Linked DNA regions of Cohaesibacter gelatinilyticus. The protein of the gene in region 1 binds, or shares a complex with, the protein of each later gene. Links are inferred from orthologs where the notes say so. Each region holds a gene or a part of one and is shown on either strand. Other genes may lie near its edges. The genes, in order: metK and groL.

Region 1 (11,308 bases):
ACCTGTCTTCAATGAAAGATGTGTCTTTGATTGGCAGTGCCTCGGAGCTGATTCGCCAAGTGCAGGATGAACCGCAAAACAATGAGGCAGGGGAGCCATCACTCCTTCCACAAGTGCCCGATATGGCGGTTGTTGCGAAATGGGCGCTAAAACAGCCAAAAACTGATATCAGTCCATCTCCACTTTACTTGCGGGCACCAGATGCAAAACCCCAAGTCGGGAAGGCCATTGCAAGGGCCTGATCTTTGTTTCACACTCATTGTGGGATGAAGACATAAACAAGACTGTGGGAGCATTTGGGTGATCTTCCCGATCAAAAATACCTCGTCGATTGCGCCGGCGATGCTGGAAGACGTGCCGGTTCTATCCGATATTCACAAAAAATCTTTCGCCCGTGCCTGGACCGATAGTGAGTTCCAGTCCTTTCTGGGTGATGATGGCATCGATTGTCTGGTTCTGCGGCGTTCAAACTTGCGGATAAAAGACAAGATTATTGGCTTTGTGCTGGTTCGCACAGTTCTGGACGAAGCGGAAATCCTGACCATTGCTGTGGATCCTGTCCAGCGAAAAACGGGAGCGGGAGAGCTGTTGATGCGTGAAGTTATGCGAAAGCTCTATGCAGATCGGATGGCCAAGCTGTTTCTGGAGGTGGACGAGGGCAACCAACCTGCGCTATTGCTCTACCAAAAGCTCGGGTTTGAAAAAGTCGGTGAGCGGAAGGGCTATTATACGAGTGGCAAAGATAGTGCCGCTACGGCCCTCATCATGCAAGTCGAGCTGGATGGCTAGAGCGCGAAGGAAACAGGATTGGAAAAGCATCCTGATCTGCAGAGGCAGCAAAGGGCAACAATGTGATGACCATCATCAAGAAGACCGCCATCGAGGATTTGTGTGTCAATGCCGGTATGAGAATGACCGAGCAACGGCGTGTGATTGCCCGCGTCCTGGACGCTGCAGAAGATCATCCAGATGTGGAAGAATTGTATAACCGGGCATCGAGTATTGATAGTGGCATTTCCATTTCTACCGTCTATCGCACGGTCAAATTGTTTGAAGACGCTGGCATTATCGAGCGGCATGAATTCCGAGATGGTCGTGCGCGCTATGAGACCATTTCCGATGAGCATCATGATCATCTGATCGATTTGCGTTCTGGCAAAGTGATCGAATTTCGCGATGAGGAAATCGAGCGTTTGCAGACTGAAGTTGCTCGTCGTCTTGGTTTCAAATTGGTGGATCATCGTTTGGAGCTGTACGGGGTTCCACTTGAGGATTCAAAGGATTAGTGAGCCAGTTTTTCCCTTGGGAGCAAGGCCATGCGTCAAGTAACGATTCCAGATACTGCGACCATCCGGGCCACGCTGGCAAGCGGCTTTCTGATTGGAATTACCCTGATCGGTTTGCCCCTGCAGGCGCTTTCCGTTACAGCAAAATTGCCAACAGCACGCTGGATTCCGGTCATTTATCATCGTTTGGCTTGCTTTGGTTTTGGTGTCAGGGTCAGAACCAAAGGGCGTTTGGCGATTGACAAAGGCTCGGTTCTGATTACGGCAAATCATGTATCCTGGCTTGATATTGTGGTTTTGGGACAAAGTCGCCCGCTTTCCTTCATTGCCAAATCAGAAGTGGCGAATTGGCCAATCTTTGGATGGTTTGCCAAATTGCAACGCTCCATATTTGTCAACCGAACCCGCCGATCCGAGACGGGAAAGGTTGCCAAGGCGATTGCCGAGCGTTTGGCCCAAGGCGATGCCATGGTTCTGTTTCCGGAAGGGACTTCCTCAGACGGTAATCGGGTTCTGCCTTTCCGCTCAGCGCTTATTGGAGCAGCGAGCGCAGCAATGTCCACTGCATCTGAAGCCAACCAAAACGAGACTTCTACCACGTCTGCTCCATCGGTTTGGATACAACCGGTGTCCATTGCCTATACCGCAGTTCAGGGTCTGCCAATGGGGCGTCAGCATCGCCCACTCGCGGCCTGGTATGGTGATATGGAATTGATGCCTCATCTTTGGGCCATACTGAAAGAGGGCGCATTGGATGTTACGATAAGCTATGGCGAGCCAATCCCGATGGATGATAGCGTGAATCGCAAGCAGATTGCGCAAATGGCTGAAAATGAAGTAAGAGCGATGACCCGTGCTGCACTTTTCGAGAGACGGATTGCCAAACAATAGCATCGAGGCAAGATGACGGAATTTGCGCTTTGCAAATTCGCGGAAAATGCGCTAAAGCTCCCCGCCATTCAGCTGTTTGTGGCAATATGGGTCATGAACAGCATGTTGCGCGGTACGAACCGCACTTTCAGACCAGATTTTCCGGGCGTGACCAGATATGACCGATCCTAAAGACAAAAAGGTCTTTGTGAAGACCTATGGCTGCCAGATGAATGTCTATGATTCCGATCGTATGGCCGATGCTTTGGCGACCAAGGGATATAAGCCGACCGAACAAATGGAAGAGGCTGATCTGGTCATTCTCAATACCTGCCATATTCGCGAGAAAGCAGCGGAAAAGGTCTATTCCGAGCTGGGACGTATCCGCAAATTGCGCGACGCCAAACGGGATGGCGGCAAGGGCGACATGAAGATTGGTGTTGCCGGCTGCGTGGCTCAGGCTGAAGGCGAGGAAATCATGCGCCGTGCGCCTGTCGTTGATATGGTTTTTGGCCCGCAATCTTATCATCGCCTGCCAGATCTGCTGGACCGGGCCGATAATGGTGACCGTGTGGTGGAAACCGATTTTCCGGTCGAAGACAAATTTGCCAATCTGCCCAAGGCCAAGAAGGAAGTGACACGCAAACGCGGTGTCAGTTCATTCCTGACGGTACAAGAGGGTTGTGACAAATTCTGTACCTTCTGCGTGGTGCCATACACTCGTGGTGCAGAGGCATCCCGCCCGGTTGCGCAGATTGTTGCCGAGGCCGAGCGCCTGGCCGAAGCAGGTGTGCGCGAAGTCACGTTGTTGGGGCAGAATGTCAATGGCTATCATGGGGAAGGCCCGGACGGCAAAGCCTGGGGCTTGGGGCGCCTTTTATTCCGTCTGGCAGAGATCAATGGTCTGGATCGCTTGCGCTACACCACCTCGCACCCGCGCGATATGGATGAGGAATTGTTGGTAGCACATCGCGATCTCGACAGCCTGATGCCGTATCTGCATTTGCCGGTCCAGGCTGGATCCAACAAGATCCTCAAAGCCATGAACCGTCAGCATACTTACGACGATTATGTGCGTTTGATTGACGTGATCCGCGACGTGCGCCCGGATATCGCCTTGTCCGGCGATTTCATTGTTGGTTTCCCCGGCGAAACCGAAGAGGATTTCGAAGACACCATGCGCATTGTGCGCGAAGTGACTTATGCGTCTGCTTATAGCTTCAAATATTCTCCACGCCCGGGTACACCTGCTGCTGATATGAAAGAACAGGTGGAAGCAACAATTGCATCCGAGCGTCTCTATCGCTTGCAAGAGCTTCTGAATCAGCAACAGCGCGATTTTAACGCCTCAAAGGTTGGAACGACAATGAGCCTGCTCCTGGAGCGCAAGGGGCGTGATGAGGGACAGCTGGTCGGTAAATCTCCTTGGCTACAAGCTGTGCATGTTCAAGCTTCCGAAGAATTGATTGGTGAAATTGTCACAGTTCACATCGATAATATTGGAACCAACAGTTTGTTTGGGACAATGATAGAAGATCGAACTACAATAGGCACTCCTCTCCATAACCAAGCGGAAGGGTTAAGCATTTGAGCGATCACAATCGCGAAATGACCCCAAAAGGGACCAAAGGCAAAAAGAGCCAAACTTCGAACAAGCAGCCAGCCAAGCAGCAGGCACGCAAGCAACATCGCGCCTCAAAGGCGCTCAGCGCCGCATCTGACATGGGCCATATTGTCCTGTCTTATGATGACAATCGTCTGGCTAGCAACCTTTTCGGCCAATATGATCAGCATCTTGCCCGCATTGAGCAAAAGCTCGGGATTGAAGCCATCGCCCGCGGCAACAAGGTCACAATCAAAGGCCCCGCCGATTTATGTGATCAGGCCAAATATGCTCTCGACAGTCTCTATCACCGTCTGGAAACAGGTGAAGAAATTGAACAGGCCGATGTGGATGGTGCCATCCGCATGGCTCAAGCAGCAGATGAACAATTGGTTCTCCCACAAATGATGCCAGAAGATGCGCAAGGCAAGGGCAAACTGAATTTTGCCCAGATTGCGACCCGTAAGAAAAAACTGATTGCCCGCACAGCCACGCAGGATGCCTATATCCGTGCGATGGATCGCGCAGATCTGGTCTTTGGCACCGGTCCGGCCGGTACCGGCAAGACCTATTTGGCCGTTGCCTATGCTGCATCCTTGCTTGAACGTGGTGTCGTGGACCGGATCATCCTTTCCCGTCCGGCAGTGGAAGCAGGCGAGCGGCTTGGTTTCCTTCCGGGTGATATGAAGGAAAAGGTCGATCCTTACCTCCGTCCCCTTTATGACGCGCTTTATGATATGATGCCGCCAGACAAGGTGGAACGTGAGTTGGAAGCAAAGGTCATCGAGATTGCGCCCCTTGCCTTCATGCGTGGCCGAACGCTCTCCAATGCCGTGGTTATCCTGGACGAAGCCCAGAATACAACTTCCATGCAGATGAAGATGTTTCTGACCCGCCTTGGTGAAAATTCCAAAATGATCATCACAGGTGACCCAAGCCAGATCGACTTGCCCTCTGGCGAGCAATCTGGTCTGGTGCAGGCGATGGATATTCTCTCTGACATCCCATCCATTGTGCGGGTTCAATTCACCGCTGAAGATGTGGTGCGGCATGAATTGGTCATGCGTATCGTCAATGCCTATGATGATGAGGCACGTCGTAAGGTACGTATTCGCCGGGCTTTGGAAGAAAGGGCATTGACCGATCTGGATGAGAGTGCAGGCAAGGATCAGTCGGACGAGGCGGCGCAATGAGCCTTGCTCCCCTGGAAACTCCTCTCGAAAAAGACAGCCTGATTGAAGCGGATAATTGGAATCGGATTGAAAATCTGGAGCTTTTGATCAGTCGTGCAATTGATACGGCCCATGCATATGCCGAGCAAGTCGAGAAAATCGAAATTCGGCAAGGCTCGGAAGTATCTCTGGTTTTCAGTGACAATGAGACTGTAAGAGAGCTCAATGCCGCTCATCGAGGCAAGGACCAGCCAACAAATGTGCTATCTTTTCCCATAGATGAAGAAGCAGATCCCCTGGGGCCTCTTCTGGGTGATATTGTTTTCGCCTATGAGACGGTTGAGCGTGAGGCAGAAGAGCTGGCTATTGAATTTTCAGCCCATCTTACCCATTTGTGTGTTCATGGTTTTTTGCATCTTTTAGGCTACGATCACATTGAATGGGATGAGGCGGAGAAGATGGAAGCTGTGGAAATTGCCATTCTCGCCCAATTGGGAATAGATAATCCCTATGCAGGCTCAGATCCGCTTCCGATGCCTGATTAGATTTTTTTAGACGTAATATGAGGAAAGCTGGCTGATTGCCAGCATGACATACGATAATGAACGATCCCGATAGTCCTGACCCTTTGGACCCCAGCCCGATCGAGCCGGGTAGTGAACGCCAGCAAGACAAGAATGAGGGCTGGTTTCAGCGCCTCATCAACGGTTTGACCGCCCGGCTGAACACAAAATCTCTGCGTACCCAGATGGAAGGCGCATTGGCCGATGACGAAGGGGGAGATGAGACTTTCTCCGCCGATGAAAAAGTCATGTTGCGCAATATTCTGGCGCTACGTGAATTACGGGTTGATGATGTCATGATCCCCCGTGCCGATATCGATGCGGTCGAAGATGACATTTCATTGGGCGCTTTGCTGGCTATTTATCAGGAAGTCGGACATTCCCGCCTTCCGGTCTATCGTGAAACGTTGGATGATCCTGTGGGCATGGTTCACATCAAGGATGTCGTTGGTCTGATGACATCAGAAGGATGCGTTTCCACCGACGGAGATCTGTTGGATTGTGCTGATGAAAATGAACCGATTGATCGGCAAGCCGAAGATCAGAATGGTTCCGAAAAGGTTTATCATCCGTTGCTGTCTGGCAGCAATCATCCCAAAACCATGAGCAACATTGATCTTCAGCGCCCTTTGAGTGAGCTTGGTGTCATCCGTGAGATTCTGTTTGTGCCACCATCCATGCCTGCAACCGATCTGATGGCAACCATGCGTGCTGCACGCACCCAGATGGCACTTGTTATTGACGAATACGGTGGAACTGATGGCCTGATCTCACTGGAAGATGTGGTGGAAACGGTTGTTGGTGATATTGAAGACGAACATGATGATGAAGAGCAATTGGTTGTGGCGCCAGCAGGGCCAAATCTGTTCATCGCCGATGCCAAGGCGGATCTCGAAGAAGTCTCCAATGCAATTGGTGTAACACTCGCCACCAGTGAAGAATCGGATGATGTTGATACGTTGGGTGGTTTGATTTTTACCCATATTGGTCGAATTCCGGTGCGTGGCGAGTTGATTGCCATCTCCGATAATCTCGAAGCAGAGGTTATGGATGCGGATCCTCGCCGCATTCGGCGTGTAAAAATTCGTATCAAACCTACAAAAAAAGGCTCAAAACGCCTTGGCCAATTGAATGCTGCCAATCTGGAAGTGAGCAATTCCGGCTCCGAGGATAAAGATCCAGGGCAAGAGGAACCCGATGCAAAGCGTGCTTGACCTGTAACCCGAATGCTGAGTCTTATGACTTCCACAAGACTTGTTCTGATTCGCTGGGATCTCCATGGCTTCCATAAGGCATCTCTATTCTTCGCTTGTCCTGCTTGATGGCTGGAAGCGCTATTGTCTGGCTTTTCTCCTTGGAGTCATAGCCAGTTTTGCGCAGCCGCCTTATGGTTGGTTTGGTCTTCTGTGGTTTTGTTTACCCATTTTGGTCGCCCTGTTGGACTCTGCGTCTCTTGGGCATAATGGCCGCGCTGTTGCAAAGCGTATGTTTGCCACTGGGTGGATGTTTGCGTTTGGCTTCTTTCTGCTCACTTTTTATTGGCTCGGAGCTGCGTTTCTGGTGGAAGCAGAAAAATTTGCTTGGGCAATGCCTCTTGCAATTCTGGTTCTGCCAGCGGGGTTGGCAATTTTCTGGGCCGCGGCAATGGCAGCTCTCGCTCTGGTCTGGTCGGACCATTGGACGCGAGTGATATGGTTTGCACTATCATTGAGCATCATGGAATGGATCCGGGGGTTTGTTTTCACTGGGCTTCCATGGGGCGGGTTTGGCTTCTCTCTGGCAAGTAACGATCTAACCATGCAAGCCTTGTCCCTTACTGGGCCGGATCTTCTAACCTTGTGGGCATTGCTTCTCTTCACGCTGCCGGTCATCTGGATTGCTCAAGAGCATGTTAGCCGAAAAGCGCTGGGTTATACGGTTTTGATATCTGCGATTCTCGCAGTACAGATTCTGTATGGCTTTATGCGTCTGCAGAATGAAGGTTCAAAACCCTTGCAGTCTGAGGGACAGATTCTCAGGTTGGTTCAACCCAACATTCCTCAATCCGAAAAATGGAAGTTGGAAAATCGCTCCTGGATCTTTAACCGGTTGGTTGCGATGACCAGCCAAACCAGCGAACAAGCTCCAGCAGACGAAGTGGATCTTGTTATTTGGCCGGAATCCGCCATTCCCTTCTATTTGATGGAGCAACCCGCTGCCTTGGCAGCGATTGCACAAGCCTTACCCGGGCAAAGTCAGTTGATGACCGGTGCTCTTCGTAGGGAACAGAGCACCAAAGGTGAAGAGAATGTTTTCAATTCCATCTATTGGTTGGGTGCGGACGGAGCTGTGCGTGGGGCATATGATAAAACCCATCTGGTTCCATTTGGTGAATATCTTCCGATGCAATCGGTACTGGAGGCAATCGGGTTGGAACAATTGACCCGTTTGAAGGGAGGCTTTACGCCAGGGCGTAACCGTAATCTCCTCGGAACAGATAAGTTCGGATCTGTTCTTCCGCTGATTTGTTATGAGATTGCCTTTGCAGGTGAAGTAGCCAGCTATGTGGCACGACCGGACTGGATCTTGACGGTGACCAACGATGCCTGGTTTGGCCCGTCCATTGGCCCTTATCAGCATTTGTTCATGGCACGTATGCGAGCGGTGGAATTGGGTTTGCCTGTCGTTCGGGTTGCCAATACCGGTATTTCTGCAATCATTGATTTCAAAGGACAAGTGATCGCGCAAATTCCATTGGAACAAACCGGTATTCTTCAAATGAAATTGCCTGATGATAGAGCGAAGACATTATTTTCCATCGTAGGAAATGGTCTTTTTAGTGCAATTTGGCTTTTTTTACTCATAATTCTAATTTTTTTGCGCAGAAAAGTCTGAGCCACATGCTCTCAAGAATTGACAGAACATAAGCTCACACGGCAATATTGTTATAGACCTGTCCCCGAAGGCTCAAAATAAGACACATACCGAGCCTTGAGGTTGAAACAAGAGGTTGCGGAGCCTCTTTTAAACAAACAAGTTGGCAAAATGACTGTCGCCAAGAGCAGATTGCCACAAACAATGAGAGCCAAAATGGCCAGTAAAAAAGCACCAAACCCCATCGATATTCATGTGGGAAGCCGTGTCCGGCTGCGTCGCATGATGTTGTCTATGAGCCAAGAAAAGCTGGGTGAACATCTCGGGATCACCTTCCAGCAAATTCAGAAATATGAAAAAGGAACCAACAGAATTGGCGCCAGCCGCTTGCAACATATTGCGACCGTTCTGGAAGTGCCGGTTTCTTTCTTCTTTGAAGATGCCCCGGGGTCCCCGCAAGAAGCATCAGCAACGGGTGAGTCCAAATCTGAGAATTTTGTGATCGACTTCCTGTCTTCATCAGAAGGATTGCAACTCAATCGGGCCTTCGTTCAGATCAAGGATGCCAAGGTCCGTCGCAAGGTAGTGGATCTTGTGCGTGCTTTGGCAGGTGATGGCGAAGAAGGCTGATTTTTTCACATCAACTATCTTGACGTTTCCTTGGATTTCGTCTTTTTAGCACTTAATTAAGCCAGGAGGTTTAAGAGACCTCTTGGCTTTTTATTCATTCATGCCCGTTTGAAAGTGATCTCCTCAATGGCTCGTAAAGAATTTCTCTTCACCAGTGAATCCGTCTCGGAAGGTCATCCAGATAAAATCTGTGACAGGATATCGGATGCAATTGTCGACAAATTTTTGGAGCAGGATCCCTATTCGCGCATTGCGGTAGAGACCATGGCGACCACCAATCAGGTAACTTTGGCTGGTGAAGTGCGTGGCCCATCCAGCATCAATGCCGAGGTGATGAGCGAAACGGCTCGCCGGGTGATCAAGGATATCGGCTACGAACAGGATGGCTTCCACTGGAAGAATGCCAATATCGACGTTCATGTGCACGAACAATCTGCCGATATCGCCCAGGGCGTAGATGAAGCAGAAGGCAAGGATGAAGGAGCGGGTGATCAGGGAATCATGTTTGGCTATGCGGTCAACGAAACCCCTGAATTGATGCCAGCCCCTATTTTCTATGCACATAAAATCCTTCGTGATCTGGCCGAAGCCCGCCATTCCGGCGCCGAGCCGGCTTTGGGCCCGGATGCAAAAAGCCAATTGACCCTTCGCTATGTCGAAGGAAAGCCGGTAGAAGTCAGCTCTCTGGTTCTTTCAACCCAGCACTTGGATGAAAATCTTTCATCTGATGATATTCGTCAGATCGTGGCACCTTATATCGAAAAAGCGCTTCCCGAGGGCTGGCTGACGGATCAGACCGTCTGGCATGTCAATCCAACTGGCAAGTTCGTGATTGGTGGCCCTGACGGAGATGCCGGCCTGACTGGTCGTAAAATTATCGTGGATACCTATGGCGGGGCAGCCCCTCATGGTGGTGGCGCATTCTCAGGGAAGGATCCAACCAAGGTTGATCGTTCAGCTGCTTATGCCGCTCGCTATCTCGCCAAGAATGTTGTCGCAGCCGGTCTTGCTGATCGTTGCTCCATCCAGCTTTCCTATGCGATTGGTGTCTCCGAGCCATTGTCGCTTTATGTTGATAGCTATGGCACCGGCAAGGTGCGGGATTCCCAGCTAGAAAAAGCACTTTGGAACTGCATGAGCCTGACACCACGTGGCATTCGCACCCATTTGCAGCTCAATCGTCCGATCTATGAGCGCACCGCTGCCTATGGCCACTTTGGTCGCCAACCGAATGAAGACGGTGGTTTCTCTTGGGAGAGAACTGATCTGGTAGACAAAATCATCGCAGAACTGGCTTAGTCAACCAATAAGGCTTTGATTCCGCACTTTGCGGATGCGAAAGACTTGACCTTTTGCGTTTCTATTTTTATGGCGTATTCTGAAAACACAGAATACGCCATATATGTATTCTGCCGACTCTAAGGCTTATATAGCCTGTACAAATGATATCATTGGGAAATGTCTGATATGTCCGACCAGTTGCTTGGAACAGCTGCTGAACAAAATGATGTGCCAGCTTGTGAGAGTGTGAAGGAGGAGAAAAAGTCTTCTTTTTTCGGACGCAGAAAAGGCAAACCCCTTAGCCCGCGTCAACAGGCGTTGCTGGATGAGCGATTGCCGAGCCTCTTGCTTGACCCCAACATGCCGATGAATGACATCAAGAGCCTGTTTGATGAAACCAAGCAGGCAATCTGGATGGAAATCGGCTTTGGTGGGGCAGAACATATGAGTTATCAGGCCATACAGAATCCACAAGTTGGGCTGATCGGTTGCGAGCCGTTTGTCAATGGCGTGAGTAAGGCTATTGATCAGATTGCAGCTCATGATATCGCGAATATTCGCCTCTATAATGAGGATGCGGCTCATATTCTGGATTGGCTGCCAGTAGGCTCGATCGATAAGCTATTCCTGCTTTATCCTGATCCTTGGCATAAAAAGCGACACTGGAAGCGCAGATTTGTATCTCATCACAATCTTGAGCGCATCATTCGCGTGCTAAAGCCTGGTGGTATTTTCCGCTTCGCCTCTGATATTGCCGATTATGTTGACTGGACATTGGAGCATATTAAAAAGCACCCGCAATTCAAAGAGCTGGGTGCCACCTCGGAGCAACGCCAACAACCATATCCGGACTGGAAACGCACGCGCTATGAAGCGAAAGCTTATCGAGAAGGGCGTATTCCGCAATATCTGGAATTCGAGCGACTTGCAGATTAGAAACTCGCCGGAAGATCGAAAAAGTGCCGATCAAATGGATGCTTGCTTTCTGACCATGAAATGGTGTATAAGGCGACCAAAATCTAGGCGATCAGTTTAGGGTGGGCCCAACGG
Region 2 (11,384 bases), on another replicon or contig:
CTCAAGTTCACCGGCCTCGCTGGCCCGCTGAAGATAATGGATGAGTAGGGGGCGGACTGAAGAACGACCAAATTCGGCGATGGTCTTCCCCAGTTTCCCAGTTTCAGAAGCATCAGCCGCAGCAGCCCGGTTCAACAAAATTGCCCGTTTGCTGGTGATAAGTTGCAGCAATACCACACCGAGTTTGGTCAAGGTCTCTTCTACTGGTTTATGGGTCTGAACCGTCTTTTCAAGTAATTCCGTTGCTTCGCTGGCATTCGCTTTCACTAGTGAGGAAAACAACTCCTCCTTGGAACCATACCAGCGATAAAGTGTTTGGTTGGAAGCGTTGGCCTTCTTGGCGATAGACAGCATGGAGGTACTACGATAGCCCTTTTCAGCCAGAACCTGAAAAGCGGCCTCCATAATCTCCTGTTGCCGTTGCTCACGTGTCTTCGCCTGCACGTCCCACTCCCGGGAAACTGGTCATCATTATAAAAGGAACCCGCTTGATAGTTAGCGGCAGAAAAAAGCCGAGACAACTCATTTATCGGGGCATCCCATCAGACTACAATCTAAATTGGTGTATATCAGTGTACGGATTTGGTGGTGTAAATTCAAGTGAAAGCAACCAAGAGTATTAAAACAGGGTAAAGATCGACCATGGCCAAATTCGACAAGGCCGGCAATACCAAATGAAAGGACGACGAATTTTCACCCATTGCTCCACGGTGCTTGGCGATTTGTGAACCGATGTCAGAAAGGTTGTTGACTGATGTGCAGCTGGAATGATGGCGAAGCTTTTGGGGAATGGTAATGCACAGAGGAGTGAAAATATATGAGAAGATCGAAAGCTACTCAGTTCTGTTTTTCTCAAAATTGCTTGGTGATAAAGTGGTTTAAAGTGTTTGCGGTTCCCTTGTAACTCGCCTCGGCCATATGGTTTCAGCGAGATAGATATGGTCAGGTCAGCGCAGATGTGCGGTTCCTTCGGAAATATTCCAAAGTTCCCGCCATGTATGGTCTATATTGCCAGGTTTTTTGAAATAAAGTGTATATATATGTACTGTTGTGATATCGACAAATCAGCAAGGCTGGATGAGTCAGGCATCAATTCTTGCGGTCAAACCCAACTTTTATGCAGATAAAGGATCCTGATATGATATCGTGTTCTAACCTTTTGACAAATAAATATATTCTTGTTCTATTGATCATGCTCGGATTGATGGCAGGGTTTTTCTATTCCTATAGTGTGTCGGTCATGCCGGGACTTAATCATGCGCAACCTCAGGTGGCAATTGCGGCCATGCAAAGTCTCAATATCACAATCCGCAATCCGACGTTTTTCCTCACCATTCCTGTGGGCTTGGTTGGGGCGTTGTTATTATGGCGAAATCATCAGAAACGAGCGTCTATCTGGCTTGCTCTGGCTAGCCTGATCTATCTGTTTGGAGCTGTCATTCCGACAGGTATGATCAATGTTCCCATGAATGACGCATTGGGAATACAGAGCGTTCCGACTGATTTTGCTGCGACCTCGGATCTTTGGTGGTCTTACGCACCCACCTGGACATTTTGGAACACATTTCGCACCATGACCACGATGCTGGCCCTTTTGATTTGCGCATGTGCCATAAGTCAGCTCCAAGCTTCGCCCGAGCGAGTGTCTTGAACCAAAGGACAAGGAAAAGGGGGGCAATCTTATGGAAGCTTACCGAGCCCTATTGGATCGGGATATTTCCGATGAGCTGATCCTGATTGCATCCGATCTTGGTAGAGATAAAGACAAGACACTTTTGCAGCGAGCAGACGCCCATCGCCCTGGGCATGCCTTTGTGACCTCTGATCCCGAGTATAAAACGATCCAGGATGAGGTGGAGGCTACGCTTGCCCGGATTGGCGGTTGGAGTGTTGGCGATTGAGGCCAACATCTCGCTTGGTTCAGACAGGCTCGGGTATCAGATCGGCGGATGTTGCCGCACCTTCAAAACTCCGCTGTTCAATCAGGCCGCTGAAAAATGTATGAATCATGCCGCAATCTGAAAAGGCTCCAAAAATTCCTTGATCTTTAGAGGGAGCGAATGCCAATGGAACAGCTTGAACAAACACTCCAATAAGAAGCATTGGGAGATAGGTTACCACTTCTGCTCGCTCCAGAATGATCCCACCCTTGAAGTCATGAGGCATGCCTTGTGATTCCAATGTCAGTCTGGCTTGCTTAAAAGGTTCATAATCCTGCCCAATCTCCAGAAATGGACTGAGTGGATGAAGACTGATCAAGAGTATTTGCGTCCAATTGAGCTGGTTCATGATATCAAACAGGCCTCGGCTCAAGGCTGCGATTTTCTCATCCTTGCTTTCTTCTTCGGCAGTGATTTTGCGTTCGATCATCCTTGAGGGCAGAATATGATCGGGAAATGCCTGGTCGAGCATCGCTAGATATTCTTCCTCCATTTTTGCATTGAGACGATCACATTCTTCCTGATCAACTACCAAACTTTTTCCATCGTCATCAACGATCATCTCGTCCGGGCGAAAAGTGCTAAAGCTGGGGTGATAGCGATTTTCCTGCCATTTTCTGCAAAATCGACCAAAATATCCATTGCGCTCCAATAGGTCAGCGCGTGGCAAAAATTCCATTTGTCCCTCCCAAATACAACCCTGAGTTAGCTACTCATGGAAATGTAAGGGATACGTTAAGTTTGACAGGTTTGCTGCCGCTTTTGGGCGGCTAGCTACGATAGGAAGCTATTCTCACGGTGATAATGAAGTAAGATAGTTCGCCAACTTGTCAAAGACGAGGCGGATTTTTCTGCTGGTATGCAATTCCCGATGAGTAGTTAGCCAAATCGGAATGCGAAGCGGCTCAATCGGTAGAGACAGGCGTTCGACCTCTGGATAGGAAAGCGCGACTTGATCGGACATCATGCTAATGCCAATCCCTTCGCAAACCATCTTCCAAGCGACAATTCCACTCTTGGAGGTGACATGAAATTGCTCCTTGCTGATGGGTAAGCCCATAGCCAGCAAATATTGAACCATCCTGTCCCTGTCGCCAAATCCTACAAAATGATGCTGGCTTAAATCTTCAATTCTCTGAGGGCGACCATGCACTGTCAGATAGTTATGAGACGCATAGAAACTACCAGTAATTTCGCCCACAAGACGGGCAATCAGATCTGGTTCCTCAGGTCGAACATGGCGGATGGCAATATCAGCTTCACGTCTTAATAGATCACTGATCTCGTTGTCGGCAATCACTTCTATGTCGATGAGCGGAGCTTCGCTCCGCAATTGAAGAAGAAAGGCTGGCAGATTTTCATAGGCCATTGTATCGCTGGCTGTAACGCTGACAGTGCCAGAAATTGATTGCGATTGACCGGAGGCCACAAGGGAGAACTTGCGCGCTGCCTCGCCCATTTCACGTACATGATCCAGCAAATCTTTCCCGGACTGGGTAAGACGCAACGTCTTGCCAACCCGTTCGAACAATGTGACGCCAAGTTGCTCTTCCAGCGCCATGACCTGCCGGCTTAATGTGGGCTGCGTCAGACCCAAAGCGCGCGCAGCCGCAGACAATGAGCCTTCTTCTGCGGTCACGAGAAAGGCTCTGACCTGATTCCAATCAAAGGATATTTGCTGCCAGTTCATACATATTCGTATATCAAAAATGCAGATTTAGGCAATTTCTCTTTTGTTTTTGTATGAATAGGTTGTGTGAACAGCTTAAAGCGCGCTCTCGAAAAGCAGCAGTCTTTCAGGACAGGAGCGCGCATCCAAGTAAAGTCCAAATCACCACTTGCTATTGAATAATAGCGATGCCTGATTGAATGCCTGTACAGGAGATATCCAATGCGTGACGCAGCAACATTCTGGAATGGTGTGGCGGCCAAATATGCGCGCTCCCCAATCAGGGACATGCAGGCCTATGATTATACCATGGAGCGTACAGCGGCTTACTTGTCGCCAAATGATAGAGTGTTGGAGCTGGGGTGTGGAACAGGCACAACAGCGCTTAGATTGGCGGACAAGGTCGCTCATTATACTGGCAGTGATATTGCGCAAGAGATGATAGTGATTGCTAAGGAGAAGGCTTTCGATGCCAAGGCAGAGAATATTGAATTCATGGCCGGGGGTGTGACAGACATTGAAGCGGAACCGTTGGATGCCGTTCTCGCTTACAATCTCATACATTTGCTGGATAATGCTGCGGAGGCGATGGCCAAGGCTCACACGCTTCTAAAGCCCGGTGGATATTTCATTTCCAAGACGGTCTGCAGTCCATCCAAAAGCAGTTCACTGAAATTCCGACTGATGATAGCCGTGCTTCCATTGATGCAGCTGATTGGCAAAGCACCTTATGTCAATTTCATGGAAACCCCGGAACTGGAAGCATTGATTGAAGACGCCGGTTTCAAAATCATCGAGACCGGCAATTACCCTGCCGATCCGCCTTGCCGCTTTGTAGTGGCGCGAAAGATTTAGAAATTTCAAATGTTTGAGAATAAAGCCCTAAAACAGCCAGCTGAGAGCAACACTGAACAGCCCAAAAACTAGAAAAATCCCGCCGCAGAAAACTAAATAGGTGAGGAGTGCCGATTTCCATGTTCGACTTTGAAAAAGATAAACAGCCATACCCAAAGGACTGAAGATGACCGTCAAAAATTTGCTGGTATAACTTGGGCGAATTCTGAGAGCAGTAGCATCTGCTTGCTGCCATAGGAGAGTAAGAATAATGACGCCTATCATTTGGACTGCGTCATTCCATGTCAGGTTATAGGCATTCCAAAGACCAAAAAACTCGTCGATAATCGCTCCAAAACAAAGAAATATGAGGAGCGAAACATAGATGAAGTTTCGCCTGGCAAATTTGCTGGATGATAGATTGTCTGGAAACATGGAAAAGCCTCAACAAGCTAAAAAATATATCATTGAAATTTGAATGTGGGGCGCCTTGCGGAGATTGCAATCCCTGAGGGTCGCTTTAGATATCTGGCAGTTTCCATTATTTCATCTTCGAATGGGTCACAGGAGAGGCGGGGACGAGCAAAGGCAAAAAGCGCATGAGTATGAGGCAAAAGAAAAAGGCCGGATCGAATGATCCGGCCTTTTCCGTAAATCTAAGCGAGGTGCTTAGAGCTACGTGATTACATCATGCCGCCACACGTGCGCGGATGCGCACAAAGCTTAAGAATGCATGGGCATGGGGCAAATAAAAAAGCCGGATCGAATGATCCGGCTTTCTTGTAAGTCTTAGCTAGGTTAGCCAAGCGTCATGATTACATCATGCCGTCCCCGCATCGCCCGCAGGGGCTTTAGCCCCGAGGACGAGCAAAAGCAAAATGCGCATGGGCGTGAGGCAAAAGAAAAAGGCCGGATCAAATGATCCGGCCTTTTCCGTAAATCTAAGCGAGGTGCTTAGAGCTACGTGATTACATCATGCCGCCACACGTGCGCGGATGCGCACAAAGCTTAAGAATGCATGGGCATGGGGCAAATAAAAAAGCCGGATCGAACGATCCGGCTTTCTTGTAAGTCTTAGCTAGGTTAGCCAAGCGTCATGATTACATCATGCCGCCCATGCCACCCATGCCGCCCATGCCACCCATATCAGGCATTGCAGGTGCGCCACCGTCTTTAGCAGGTGCATCAGCAACCATAGCTTCGGTGGTAACCATCAGACCAGCAACGGAAGCTGCATCCTGCAGAGCAGTGCGAACAACTTTGGTTGGGTCGATGATGCCAGCTTCGATCATGTTTACGTAAGCTTCGGACTGAGCGTCGAAACCAAGGGTATCGTCGCCTTCCAGCACTTTGTTGACAACGATGGAACCTTCAACACCGGCATTTTCAGCGATCTGACGGATTGGAGCCTGCAGAGCACGCAGAACAATCTTGATGCCAGCAGCGATGTCAGCATTGTCGGAAGACAGAGCTTCAACAGCTTTGGAAGCGCGCAGCAGAGCAGTACCACCACCTGGAACGATACCAGCTTCAACAGCAGCGCGAGTAGCGTTCAGAGCATCGTCAACACGATCTTTACGCTCTTTCACTTCAATCTCGGTAGAACCACCAACGCGGATAACAGCAACGCCACCAGCCAGTTTAGCCAGACGCTCCTGCAATTTCTCACGATCATAGTCAGAAGAAGTTTCTTCGATCTGAGCCTTGATCTGAGCAACGCGAGCTTCGATGCCGTCTTTTTCGCCAGCGCCATCAACGATGGTGGTGTTCTCTTTGGAGATGTTTACTTTCTTGGCGGTACCCAGCATGTCGAGGGATACGGACTCAAGCTTGATGCCAACATCTTCGGAGATCACGGTGCCGCCGGTCAGGATAGCGATGTCTTCGAGCATGGCTTTACGACGATCACCAAAGCCTGGAGCTTTAACAGCAGCAATTTTCAGGCCGCCACGAAGCTTGTTGACTACGAGGGTAGCCAGTGCTTCACCTTCGATGTCTTCAGCAATGATCAGCAGAGGACGGGAAGACTGAACAACGCTTTCCAGGATAGGAAGCATTGGCTGCAGGTTGGTCAGTTTTTTCTCGTGCAGCAGGATGAATGGATCATCCAGATCAGCGATCATTTTCTCGGTGTTGGTTACGAAGTATGGAGACAGGTAACCACGGTCGAACTGCATGCCTTCAACGACTTCCAGCTCGGTTTCCAGAGACTTGGCTTCCTCAACGGTGATAACACCTTCATTGCCAACTTTCTGCATGGCTTCTGCAATCATGGAGCCGATTTCAGCTTCACCGTTTGCAGAAATGGTGCCTACTTGCGCAACTTCTTCAGAAGAATTGATTGGCTTGGAAGCAGCTTCAAGAGACTTATGAGCTTCAATAACAGCAAGATCGATGCCGCGCTTCAGATCCATTGGGTTCATGCCAGCTGCAACAGACTTGGAGCCTTCACGAACGATAGCCTGAGCCAGAACGGTAGCAGTGGTGGTGCCGTCGCCAGCAACGTCGTTGGTTTTGCTTGCCACTTCACGCACCATCTGTGCGCCCATGTTCTCGAACTTATCTTCCAGTTCGATTTCCTTGGCAACGGAAACACCATCTTTGGTGATGCGTGGAGCGCCGAAGGATTTTTCGATAACCACGTTGCGGCCTTTAGGGCCTAGGGTGGTTTTTACAGCGTTGGCCAGAACGTCTACGCCACGCAGCATTTTCTCACGCGCGTCAGCGCCGAACTTGACTTCTTTAGCAGCCATGATGTGCTCTTCCTGAAATCTAGATAACTTGTATATAAGGAGGGGATCCGGATCGGATCGGGTCAATCACGAGCAAAAGCTCAGCGGATTAGCCCATGATACCCATGATGTCGGACTCTTTCATGATCAGCAGATCTTCACCGTCGATTTTAACTTCGGTGCCGGACCATTTGCCGAACAGAACACGGTCGCCAGCTTTGACTTCCAGAGCAACCAGGTTGCCTGCTTCGTCACGGGCGCCGTTGCCTGCAGCAACTACTTCGCCTTCAGATGGCTTTTCTTTGGCGGTATCTGGAATGATGATACCACCAGCGGTTTTCTCTTCGGATTCCACGCGACGAACAACGACGCGGTCATGCAGAGGACGGAACTTCATTGTATGAACTTTCCTATGTCTGTTATGCAGAACACCCAAGCCCAATTAGCGGCACCTGAGCAAACTCTGCTCCTCAAAAACAAGTGTGTTAGCACTCTCCAATATTGAGTGCTAACGACGGATACTCATTTAGGCAGCTTGAGATGAGAAGTCAAGAAAGCGGAAAAGATTCTTTTTGTCGATAAGCTCTGATCTGCAAACCTGCTATTGGGGAATTCGATGTGGGGTGAGGGATGAAGAAATTGTCGATATCAATGGAAATATTGTATAAATCATAATGTCTATAATATAAGACATATTTTATTTATGTAAGATAGAAGAATTTATAATGACAATTACATGAATAATACAAGTATATTTGAAATTTATTCTTGAAATTATATTTTCATTAAATTTTGCAGTACCAGGGTGGCCGGTAGGTAAGCAACTAGTAACGGCGTAGGAATCATGGTCTCCAATGGTTTTGCAAGACTGTCAGTACGCCAGAGAATTGCAGCTCTGGTATGTCTGATGATTTTCGGTTTTTTGGGCATAATCACACTCAACTGGAAAACAACATCAACGATCCAGATGCTCAAGGCCAAGGAAAGTGAAGCGCTTCATCTGGCCGCAACTTTTGAGCAATTGCTGGCAAAGAGCCTTCAGGCAGCGCGCAGTACTGAAATCTTCTTGCTTGAGAGAGGGCAAGCACGGGCAGATGAAGTTGCGCAAATTTTCACCGATATACGAAAAATTCAGATGCCTGTTTCTTCCCGTTCAGATCTGAAAAAGGAATTAACGCGGTTGGCCTTGGCGTCAGAGCAGTTTCAGGAATTGGTCGATCTACAAAAAGGGGTTGGCTTCGGTCAGGATGACGGATTGCGGGGGTATTTGGGTGCTGCAATACGCCGAGCGGAAGAAAAGCTGGAATTCTTTATTAAGAAGGCAGGCATCGATGATAAATCCGGCAATGTACGTGCCCATTTGTTGCGTATGCGCCAGATCGAAAAAGATTATATGCTTTTTGGGGATCCAAAAGCAGTTCAGCAGTTTGAGGGAGCTTATAGAAAAACAGTCTCATCTCTGAAACCTGCTGGCTTCAAGATCGTTGCTCGTATGGAATTAAAAGGGTTTTTGAAGGTCTATCGCAAAGACTTTCTGGCCTGGATTGAAAGCGAAAAACTGCTTCAGCAAAAGATCAAAAGCCACAGAGAGCATATGTCCGAAACAATCCAGTTGCTGATAGGCCAAGCCGAACTGGCAATGCGTGATGCAGACATCCAAATGCAAGAAAGTGTAGCTATTCAGGAACAAGCTCAAACCAGTTTTTACATACTGGCCGCGGTCCTGCTGGTCACCTCGGCTCTGAGCTCTTGGTTGATTGCCCGATCCATCACAAAACCACTTAGTATATTGGCAGCTGCAATGGATGCGATACGTCGCAAGGATGCATGCGTTGAATTGCCAGCAATCCGGTCCAAGGACGAGCTGGGATTGCTGGCCAAAGCAGCAGAAAATTTCCACATCAGTGTAGTGGAAGCATCGCAATTGCAGCAATCGGCACAATTGGACAACGCCAAAGAGTTGCAACGGCAGGATGATTTGGCGCGAATGCTGGATACTTTCCGCCAGCAAACCGATGCAGCCATTGAGAGTGTGAATAGCGAGGCGGTCAAGGTCTCCAATGCTGCAGAGCGCTTGAATCAACTTTCCAGTCGTGCACAGGGAAGCACAGATCTTGCACGCCAATCCAGCCAGGTCTCGACGTCCCATATGGGCGAAATGTCAAACAATGCCTCTCAATTGGAGCAAGCAGCGGATGATATTCTGGAGCAGACCAATAGAGCGGGAGATGTCGTCACGCATGCTGGTCAGACCGCAGAAAAAGCCAACCAGTCCATGAATATATTGAACCAGTCTGCCGAGGAGATCGGAGATATCGTGGAGTTGATTGGCAAAATTGCCGCTCAGACCAATTTGCTTGCACTCAACGCAACCATTGAGGCGGCAAGAGCCGGAGAAATGGGCAAGGGTTTTGCGGTGGTTGCGGAAGAGGTCAAACAGCTCTCTGGTCAAACCGCCAAAGCAACGGAAACGATTGCTACTCAAATATCGAATATCCAGCAAGCGGCGCAGGCTACAGCGACCTCACTGCAAGCCATCACCCAAATGATAGGAGGCGTGGATGAGGCAACGAACGTCATCTCACATTCAGTGGATATTCAGAACTCCTCTGCTAGCGAGATGGCCAGCAAAATGCAGGCAGCTCTGAATGGCGCGCAAGATGTCGAGCACAATGTCGATGAAGCAGCCAAATCCATCACAGCGTCTCATGAGGAAGCCAAGGCTTTCCTGGCGGTTTCAGTTGTATTGGATAATGTGATTGTGGCCTTGTCCGGTTCCATGACATCCTTCCTCAATGCCGTGGAGCAAGATTTGGATGCGCGCAGAAAAGAAACCAGATTGGTTTAAGAGTAAGCCGATGGAACCTTATGAGCTCAAATGAAAATGGATGAGCACCTGATCAAGGCGCTCTTCCAGACTGCCTGTCAGTTCCAGATAGTCTAGCTGACTGCGTTGAAGGCAGGTTCTGAAAGCATCATAAAAATATGCGCGCAAATCCGGGGCATCGCGTTGATCATCTGCCATCCACGGCCAGTCGACCCCACATAAGAGATAAAGCCTGGGAGAGTGGGGTGGCTGTTTGAGACTTTTCAGATGGCGACCGGACCAGGTTTCCCAGGCTTTCCTCAAGTCCGGATCACCGTCTTTGTAATAGTGATCATTATAGACCAACGAAGAAATCAGATCGCAATCACAAATAAGAGGTTGGCCATTGTTATCGGCCAACTTTGCAGCATCACTTTCCCGCTGCCACTGTCCTTCAGCGATGGGAATGCAATCTTCCTGACCGATACTTCCGTGCAGTTCGAAATAGTCCCGAAGATATTCCGATATGACCATCGCGTCCAGTCTCTGTGCCAGGGTTGTGGCGAGGGTGGACTTTCCGGTGCTTTCCGGTCCGGTCAGGATCAGTCTGGGTAAAGAATTGGCAAGCATGTATCGTTGATTGGCTGGCAAGAAAGATGCGACCAGCCTAATCAAGTCATCATTGAGAAATCAAGTGCGCGGATTTTAACAGTCAGCCAAAGTCCGGTCATGCTCATGGGCCATGTCGGCGGAAATGCCGTGACGTACCAGCTCTTTGGTAAAATGCACCCGCAATGTGCTGTCTTTCCCGTGGTCTGGAAAGGCTCGATGGCTCTCGAAATATCCATGGCCATGATAGAAAGTCAGCAGCTTATCCATGATTTCTGGTGTATGTAATTTCAGGCGATACAGCTCGCGGCTCTCGGAAATCATTTCTGCTTCCTTGAGAAGCTGAGAACCAAGTCCCTGTCCTTGAAGTTCAGGCTGCACAGCCAACGTGTCGATATACAGAGCCTGATCTTCTTCGTGAAAAGCGATTGCGGCCTGAATCTTTCCATCCTCTTCAAGAATATAAAGATTCCGCTCACCAATTTTGTCCGCCAATTCGCTAAAGGCATCATTGGGAATGACATTGCCCAAGCGCTTGGCCATTGGGGCCAGTGCTGTAAAGAAAAGCTGTCGAATATCAGTGCATTGGTCTGGCTTGGCCAGACGAAAATTCTGTGCCATTGCGGCATTCCTTGTTCTAGCCGGGTTCTGTCTATGCCCGCCCGTATGGCAGGCAGACCCGCAATATGTTGAAAATACCAAGTTTCACCGGGCTTTATGCAATAGAATGCGTGACAGAATGATGACAGCCCAAAGACACAAAATCTGTGTAATCACAGGTTTTGTGTAAAGAG

Evidence for each region.
Region 2: the proteins of metK (region 1) and groL are in contact, whole or in part, in a cryo-EM structure (PDB 8P4O), measured with the Escherichia coli proteins. The link is inferred for Cohaesibacter gelatinilyticus from one-to-one orthologs.

Annotation. Positions count from the first base shown.
Region 1 is NZ_OBEL01000003.1:291,256-302,563, forward strand. What follows is about bases 8,387-11,189. They hold metK (methionine adenosyltransferase), read left to right. Parts: upstream 8,387-9,103; coding sequence 9,104-10,276; downstream 10,277-11,189. Other genes in these bases: CRO57_RS15260 (helix-turn-helix domain-containing protein), read left to right, coding at 8,564-8,977; trmB (tRNA (guanosine(46)-N7)-methyltransferase TrmB), read left to right, coding at 10,445-11,189. Also shown: tRNA (adenosine(37)-N6)-threonylcarbamoyltransferase complex dimerization subunit type 1 TsaB, read left to right, coding at 1-242; rimI (ribosomal protein S18-alanine N-acetyltransferase), read left to right, coding at 301-789; CRO57_RS15225 (Fur family transcriptional regulator), read left to right, coding at 855-1,286; olsA (lyso-ornithine lipid O-acyltransferase), read left to right, coding at 1,317-2,177; tRNA (N6-isopentenyl adenosine(37)-C2)-methylthiotransferase MiaB, read left to right, coding at 2,335-3,747; CRO57_RS15240 (PhoH family protein), read left to right, coding at 3,879-4,952; rRNA maturation RNase YbeY, read left to right, coding at 4,949-5,476; CRO57_RS15250 (transporter associated domain-containing protein), read left to right, coding at 5,533-6,708; lnt (apolipoprotein N-acyltransferase), read left to right, coding at 6,773-8,368; more of trmB, read left to right, coding at 11,190-11,194. UniProt on the Escherichia coli protein: Catalyzes the formation of S-adenosylmethionine (AdoMet) from methionine and ATP.
Region 2 is NZ_OBEL01000001.1:222,367-233,750, forward strand. What follows is about bases 4,871-7,749. They hold groL (chaperonin GroEL), read right to left. Parts: upstream 7,197-7,749; coding sequence 5,544-7,196; downstream 4,871-5,543. Other genes in these bases: CRO57_RS01015 (hypothetical protein), read right to left, coding at 4,871-4,878; groES (co-chaperone GroES), read right to left, coding at 7,285-7,572. Also shown: CRO57_RS00985 (TetR/AcrR family transcriptional regulator), read right to left, coding at 1-444; CRO57_RS00990 (anthrone oxygenase family protein), read left to right, coding at 1,139-1,651; CRO57_RS00995 (hypothetical protein), read left to right, coding at 1,683-1,901; CRO57_RS01000 (hypothetical protein), read right to left, coding at 1,921-2,619; CRO57_RS01005 (LysR family transcriptional regulator), read right to left, coding at 2,734-3,630; CRO57_RS01010 (class I SAM-dependent methyltransferase), read left to right, coding at 3,832-4,464; more of CRO57_RS01015, read right to left, coding at 4,492-4,870; CRO57_RS01030 (methyl-accepting chemotaxis protein), read left to right, coding at 8,020-10,023; CRO57_RS01035 (AAA family ATPase), read right to left, coding at 10,042-10,611; CRO57_RS01040 (GNAT family N-acetyltransferase), read right to left, coding at 10,687-11,211.